DNA from 2 places in the Arthrobacter sp. Y3224055 genome. Region 1 is predicted to be linked to the other one. Evidence: predicted binding sites of a transcription regulator. Region 1 holds the regulator's gene; the other holds the start of a gene.

Region 1 (3,552 bases):
CGGCTTCCGGCGCCTCGGGCGCGCTGGGCAAGGAAGTCGTGCGCCTGCGCGAGTGGGCGCAGGAGACCGACACCGGGGATCGGGATGAACTGGTGCCCGGTGTCAGCGACCGGGCCTGGCGACAGGTCTCCGTCGGCTCCATGGAGTGCCTGGGCGCCCAGAAGTGTCCCCTGGCCGCCGAGTGCTTCAGCGAACTGGCACGGGGCCGCGCGGCGGAGGCAGACATCGTGATCACGAACCATGCCATGCTGGCCATCAACGCCTTCGAGGGCGTCGCGGTACTCCCGGACTATGACGTGGTGGTCATCGACGAGGCCCATGAGCTGCAGGACCGCGTCACCAGCGCCGTCGCGGGGCAACTCTCCGCCGCCATGGTGCGTACCGCCGCCTCGACGGCACGCAAACACACGGGGATCAGCGTGGAGCCTTTGAACTCCGCCGCCGATGCGCTGGAGGACGTCCTGCAGTCGGTGCCCACCGGCCTGCTGGCGGCCGGCCTCCGCGAGGAGCATGAGCTGGTTCTTGCGCAGGTACGGGAAGCGGCCCGCGCGGCGCTCTCCGACTCGAAGCCCGAGGGTGCGGGGGCAGCGGACGGCGGACGGCAGATGGCGCGCTCACGGCTCGCGGCCGTGCTGGAACTGGCCGAACGGCTGCTGTCCGCTCCGGACTCCCGGGAGGTCATCTGGGCGACCCGTCCCAGCACCTATGGCGAGGCCGGCGACTACGCCGCCAATGACGACCAGCCGGCAACGTTGAACATAGCGCCGCTCTCGGTGGCGTCCCGGCTGCGTGAGGGCTTGTTCGACGAACATACCGTTGTGCTGACATCGGCGACGTTGTCGGTCGGGGGGACCTTCGATGCCGTCGCCGGGTCGCTCGGACTGCTCGGAGCCGGCGCGCCCGCCTATTCCAGCGTGGACGTGGGCAGCCCCTTCGATTACCCCAGGCAGGGCGTGCTCTACGTGGCGTCGCATCTGCCGAAGCCGGGCCGGGGCACCAGCCCGGAACAGCTCGATGAACTCGAGGAGCTGCTGCTGGCCTCGCGCGGCGGCGCCCTGGGCCTGTTCTCCTCGCGGCGTGCGGCAGAAGAAGCCGCGGCCGAGATGCGCGGGCGCACCGACCTGACCATCCTGTGCCAGGGCGAATCGTCGATGGGCGCGCTGGTCCGCCAATTCGCCGAAGAGCCCGACACCTGCCTGTTCGGCACCATGACGCTCTGGCAGGGCGTCGACGTTCCCGGTTCCGCGTGCCGGCTCGTGGTCATCGACCGGATTCCGTTCCCCCGGCCGGATGACCCGCTCACGACTGCCCGAACCCGGTCCGTGGCGCAGTCCGGGGGAAACGGTTTCATGACGGTCTCGGCGACCCATGCGGCCGTGCGGCTGGCCCAGGGAGCCGGGAGGCTGATCCGCGCGTCAAACGACCGTGGAGTGGTGGCCGTGTTGGACTCACGGCTGGCGACGGCGCGCTACGGGAGTTTCCTCCGCAGCGCCCTGCCGCCCTTCTGGAGTACCAAGGACGGCGCCACGGCCCGCCAGGTCTTGGAAAGGCTGGCTACGGCCTCAGCCTGAACGGGTTGGGGGCACGCCCGTTCCGGAGCGAGCGGGGCCCTGCGCGGGGACCGCCCGTGCGGGCAGGGGATCCCGGGGTGGCTGCAGCGCGGACCGGGGAGACCGGGCGCGTCAGAGGGCCCGCATCACCGAGACAACCTTGCCCATGATGGTTGCGTGGTCGCCAAGAATCGGTTCGTACTGGGTATTCTGCGGCAACAGCCAGGTGTGGCCGTCGCGCTGCCGGAAGGTCTTGACCGTTGCTTCGTCGTCGAGCAGCGCCGCCACGATGTCGCCGTTCTCGGCCGTGTGCTGCTGGCGGACCACGACCCAGTCGCCGTCACAGATGGCCGCATCGATCATGGAATCGCCCGAGACCCTGAGCATGAACAACTCGCCGTGTCCCACCAGTTGCCGCGGCAGGGGCATGACGTCCTCGACCGCCTGGTCCGCCAGGATCGGCCCGCCCGCTGCGATCCTTCCCACCAGCGGCACCATCGCCGTGTCGGATGACGTGGTCAGCTCGGATACGGCGACGCCGCTGGAGCTGCGCAGCTGTTGCGGTTCATCGACTCCGACGATTTCCACACCCCCGTGCTCGAGTGTCAGCGGGGTCAGGATTTCCATGGCACGGGGACGCTTGGGGTCGCGCCTGATGTAGCCCATCTTCTCCAGTTGGGCCAACTGGTGCGTGACGCTGGACAGGCTTGCCAGACCGACCGTGTCACCGATCTCGCGCATGGACGGAGGGTATCCGTGTGACATAACGGAGCGCTGGATGGTTTCCAGGATCTTCTTCTGCCTCGGCGTCAGGCTGCGCCCCACTTTGACGGGCCGGCCGCGTCGCTTCGCTCCGGCAGTGGTGGTGGTCTCTTCCGACATGTCCGGCCCCGGTCTCCCCGTAGTGGTCCCTGCGCCGGCGCCGTAGCGGAACCGCACATGGACTGTTGTCTCAACTGTTTTGTCGGTGGCGGCTGATGCACTGCTCTTACTGCCGCCCGACGCTTACAACGCTAGGCGAGGCGGTAGCGAATTTCAAACATTTGTTCGACTGAGTCTCGACAATGTTCGATCACCAGTGCTAAAACTGTAGAAGACGTATTCGAAGATACGTTCGAATACCGTTGCAAGACGATCGAAACCAGCCGAAATAGATCGAATATCGGAAAGGTGGCACCATGTCCGCCCAGCTCGCACCGCAGCCCGCTGGCCTTCGTACCAGCACAGGCCTGCGGCTGACCCGCCGCGGCCGTTTGTTGCTGATCGGCCTGCCGCTGATGCTCGCCGCGGCCGCAGCCCTGACCCTGATCGGTTTCTTCACTGCTCCGGCAATGGCCGCCGCCGGGGGGCTGGGGCCGGGGCCGGCGGCGACCGTCACGGTCGGCAGCGGCCAGTCACTGTGGGACATAGCAGTGCAGTCCGCGCCGGACCGCAACCCCCACGATGTCATTTTCGAGATCGCGCAATTGAACGGCCTGCAGGGGGACATCGTCCACGCCGGGCAGCAGCTGCTGGTCCCGTCCGCGCGCTGAGGCAGCCGTAATATGAGCTGCTTCGGCCCGCCCGATTCCTGCCCCGGGCGGGCCGAAGCTTAAACTGGACCGGTGAGTGAGCAGTTAGAACGCCTGAACCGCCTGCCGTTGCGGGAAAATCTCCGGGGCCTGGAGCCCTATGGTGCGCCCCAGCTGGAGGTTCCCGTCCTCCTGAACGTCAACGAAAACACCCATGGCCTGCCCGATGCTGTCCGTCAGGCCATCGTCTCGGCCGTCAGCGAGGCTGCCGCGGGTCTGAACCGGTATCCGGATCGCGAGTTCACGAAGCTGAGGACGGCGCTGGCCCGCTACTTGGGGCACGGCCTCACCGCAGAGAACATTTGGGCCGCCAACGGATCGAACGAGGTCCTGCAGCAAATCCTCCAGGCCTTCGGCGGCCCCGGCCGCACCCTGCTGAGCTTCCCGCCCACCTATTCCATGTACCCGCTGCTGGCCAGCGGGACGGACAC
Region 2 (3,552 bases), on a different contig from region 1:
CGAGCCGGAGGCGTTCCCCGCCGTCGTCGGTCAACGCCACCACGGACACCTCGGCGCCGTGCAGCCGCTCCAGCACACTGCCGTCGAGCTCCCTCGTCCGGCCCGCCACGATGGCCGCCCGGGCCAGCCCGGACTGCGCCGCCGCCAGCAACTCCGCGAGGTCGGTGCAGCGCCGGACCACGGTGACAGGCCCATGGAGCCGTTCCAGGCCGGTCACGAAGTCGGCGGCCGCCGTTCCCAGCGTGACGACCGGCAGACTCATGGAGTACCGGCCGGGTTGAGTACCACGTTGATGCGTGCCCCGTTGGCGAGGGCATGCAGCAGCGCCGGCATGGTGTCATCCCCCACCAGGACGTGCAGCCGTTCCGCCCCGGACGAGCCGAAAGCGGTGGTGGCGCGCGTCAACTGCGACACCTCGGCCGCCTCGAGCAGCCTCTCCGGCTCCTTGAAACCGTTGCGTCCGTCGGGCAGCGACACCCATACATCGACCCGGGAACCGGGACCGGCCTCCTCGGGCAACGGGCTCTCGATACTCAGGCCGATCGGTTTCCGGTCCAAGTCGTCGCCGGCGCCCAGCACGGAAGCCGGCAGCAGTTCACCGCCCCGGACCAGCGCGGTGGCGACGGCATCTGCCGGCAACCCCGTTGCTGCCGGCAGATAAAGGCTGCCCGCCTCGCCCAGCCGAACGTCGACGACGACCACGTCGGCGGCGGAGATCGGTTGTCCCACCGCGATGTCCGTCCTGGCCGCCAGGACACCGGTGGTCTTATCCGCGCTGTTGACCAGCGCTGCGACTCCGGCCACCGAAGCCGCCACGAGCAGCAGCCCCACCAGCAACCGGGGATCTTTCCACGACGGGCGTTTCAACCGCTGTGCGACGGTTTTTTCTGCGATGGCAGCGCTCACGAATTTTCCCCCCTTATTCCCGCGCCCCAGGGGACAGCCAGCCTGCGCTCCGAGAGTCGGCCCCGAGGCCGCGGGTGGCACCATTCTGGTCGTGGCCCAGGGGAAAGGGAACCGCCGCGGCCACCCGGGCCGGATCTGGGGAAAACTTTTCAGAAGCAACGGGTCCAGTTGGATCAAACGACGTCAAACGGTGCCATAATGGCTGAAACCGTCCCCGCTCCGAAGGATCAGCCCATGCCGCGGTTCCTCACCCTGTCCGATGTGGCGGAGGAGTTGCAGATCTCCTCGTCGCAGACGTACGCCCTGGTTCGCAGCGGCGAACTTCCCGCCATCCAGATCGGCGGCCGGGGCCAATGGCGCGTCGAGCAGGTCATGCTCGACCAGTACATCCAGGACAAGTATGCCCAGACGCGGCGGCTGATCGAAGAGGCCAAGTCCACCACGGAATGAGCATTCAGTCCGGGCTGCGCGACACGAGGGCCGCAATGGCCGCGAAGGGCACCGTGTAGACCGACCGGACATTTGCCGCGCGCCTGTCCTCGCCCGACGGCACCGCCGCGAGGTCGAAGGAGTCCGCCCCGACCCTGTCGACCACCCCCTCGGCCGCCGGGATGCCGGGGCCGCCCGACAGGTAGACCGCGACCGGTGCGCGGTCGCGGCCAAGGGCGCGCAGTGCGGATCCGAGCCCGAGCCGACGCGCCCCGGTCGAGTCGGCAACCGCATGCCGGCCCATTCCTTCGAGCAGTTGGACAGCGGCCAACGGCAGGAGCACGCTCCGCACTCCCTCGTACAGCACCAACCAGGTTGATCCGACATGGGCCAGCGTCCCCTCGAACCTGAGGTCTGTGCCTGCACGGACGCGCAACCTGCTGCCCAGCTGCCCCCGAAGCCGGTCGGCCAGACCCACCGCGGCCAACTCGATCCGGGCGCGCTCGTTTACCTCCGCTTCCAACTCCAGCCGGTCTGCGGCGTGTAGCTGGGTCTCCAAATCGGCAAACAGGGCGTCCCAACGCATGGCGCCAGCCTAGGAACCTGCACCACATACCGTCAACGGAAAACCGACTGCTTTACAACAAGTGTTTGAAGCTGCCACTATTGGAAAACAAATAGCACTAAACATAACCAAACTACATCAAACGGCAGTAACACGTTTCTCTCCGGAGGCGCTTCCCATGCTCAGAACCACCGCCGATCTGGCAACCACAGGGCTGGTGACGGCTTGTGCCGCCGTGCTGGTGCTCGCGGGGAGGGAGCTGGCCACCGGCGCCACGTGGCCTTCGCAGAACTATCAGGACCTGCTGGCGCTCCTGTCGATCGGAGCCGGCGCGGCCGTGCTCTGTTGGTTGCTCCTGGGCATGGCGGCAGCGGCGGCCTGCGCGGTGCTGGCCAGGACCGGCCACAGTCGCCTGGCGGCCCGGTGGGCCGTGTGGAGTCCCGCGTTCCTGCGGCGCTTGGCGGGCGCCGTCGTCGGCCTCAATCTGGTGGTGGTCGCGGGCGCCCATGCGGCGGCCGCAACGCGTCCGGCCGAAGCCGCGGCCGGGACCGGCGCGTCCAGCGCTGCCGTTGTGGATCCCCGGTGGCAGCCGGACGGCCTGGCCGGTCGGATAAACCCTCCGGTGGACCCCTCATGGAAGCCCGCTCCGCCGGCCGCGGCCCCGGGCGCCGTCGTCAAGCCGCCAACCCGGGAAGCCTCTGACGCACCCCGGCTGGTTACCGTCACCGCCGGGGATTCCCTCTGGCAGCTCGCGGCCGCCGAGCTGGGCCCGCTGGCGACCGACGTGGAAATCGCCGAGCGGTGGCCGGAGTGGTATGCCGCCAACCAAACCCTCATCGGTCACGACCCCTCCCTAATCAAACCCGGGCAAACGCTCGTCGTACCTCCGCCCGGATAGTGAAGCTTTCCGGAAGCGGCCGAGAGACGCACACGGGAGCCGTGCTGTGTGGCGCGGCTGGAAGCCAAGGCAGTACCAGTGGAAGGAAGGGCAGGACATGGACAACGTGCGACACCTCCCGGCCGTGCAGACGCCGGAGAAGGAAGCCGCGGCGGGCGCGCGCCTGGACACGCTGGCACCGGCGAGCGGGGCGCCCCGGCCCCTGACGGTACGGCGGGTCAAACCGGCCGGGCCGGACGGCTACTTTGCGCCCGTCATCCGGTTGCAGCCCAGGCGACCGGATGACACCCGCGGGACGGCCGGACCCGCCGCAGTGCCCCGTCCCGTTCCGCTGCCGGTGGGCGGGGACCCCGAGGCGGAGGCCGAACTGCTCCACGTCACGGCGATGGCCCGGTCCGTGGCGCAGGCCTGCCTGGAGGCCGTCTCCGGCACACGGCCGGTCCAACAGCTGGCCCGCTGGCTTGACCCCGCCAGCTACGAAAAGCTGGTGCACCGGGCGGACATCGCCAGGGCCCACCAGGCGCAGCTGCGTTCCGATGGCCGGGCACCGCTGCGGCTGCACCGCAGCCCCGTGGTCCGCTCCGCCCGGGTGTGCCGTGCCGCCGACAGCGCCTATGAAGCGTCGTTGGTGGTGGCCGAGACCCGCCGGATACGCGCGGTGGCGCTGCGGCTGGAGTGGATCCGCGGACTGTGGAAGGTCACGGCCCTGGAGATCGGCTGAAGCCCCAAACTACTTCCGGCGCTTGCCGCTCTT

The links. Region 1 encodes LexA, which represses DNA repair genes until DNA is damaged. Its sites were predicted from a motif close to TCGAACANNTGTTCGA; they were not measured.
Region 2: a site for LexA is predicted at 1,975-1,990, ahead of AC5RTY_RS08655 (LysM peptidoglycan-binding domain-containing protein). Genes of this name have one in related genera too.

Annotation. Positions count from the first base shown of each region.
Region 1 is NZ_JBNHGB010000005.1:31,090-34,641, reverse strand. Features, by position in the region: gene AC5RTY_RS12590 (ATP-dependent DNA helicase) at 1-1,571, shown strand, start outside; gene lexA (transcriptional repressor LexA) at 1,683-2,432, opposite strand; gene AC5RTY_RS12580 (LysM peptidoglycan-binding domain-containing protein) at 2,729-3,082, shown strand; gene AC5RTY_RS12575 (histidinol-phosphate transaminase) at 3,155-3,552, shown strand, end outside.
Region 2 is NZ_JBNHGB010000003.1:103,829-107,380, reverse strand. Features, by position in the region: gene AC5RTY_RS08675 (CpaE/TadZ family protein) at 1-262, opposite strand, end outside; gene AC5RTY_RS08670 (hypothetical protein) at 259-906, opposite strand; gene AC5RTY_RS08665 (helix-turn-helix domain-containing protein) at 1,141-1,356, shown strand; gene AC5RTY_RS08660 (hypothetical protein) at 1,361-1,921, opposite strand; gene AC5RTY_RS08655 (LysM peptidoglycan-binding domain-containing protein) at 2,079-2,798, shown strand; gene AC5RTY_RS08650 (Rv3235 family protein) at 2,896-3,519, shown strand; gene secA (preprotein translocase subunit SecA) at 3,529-3,552, opposite strand, start outside.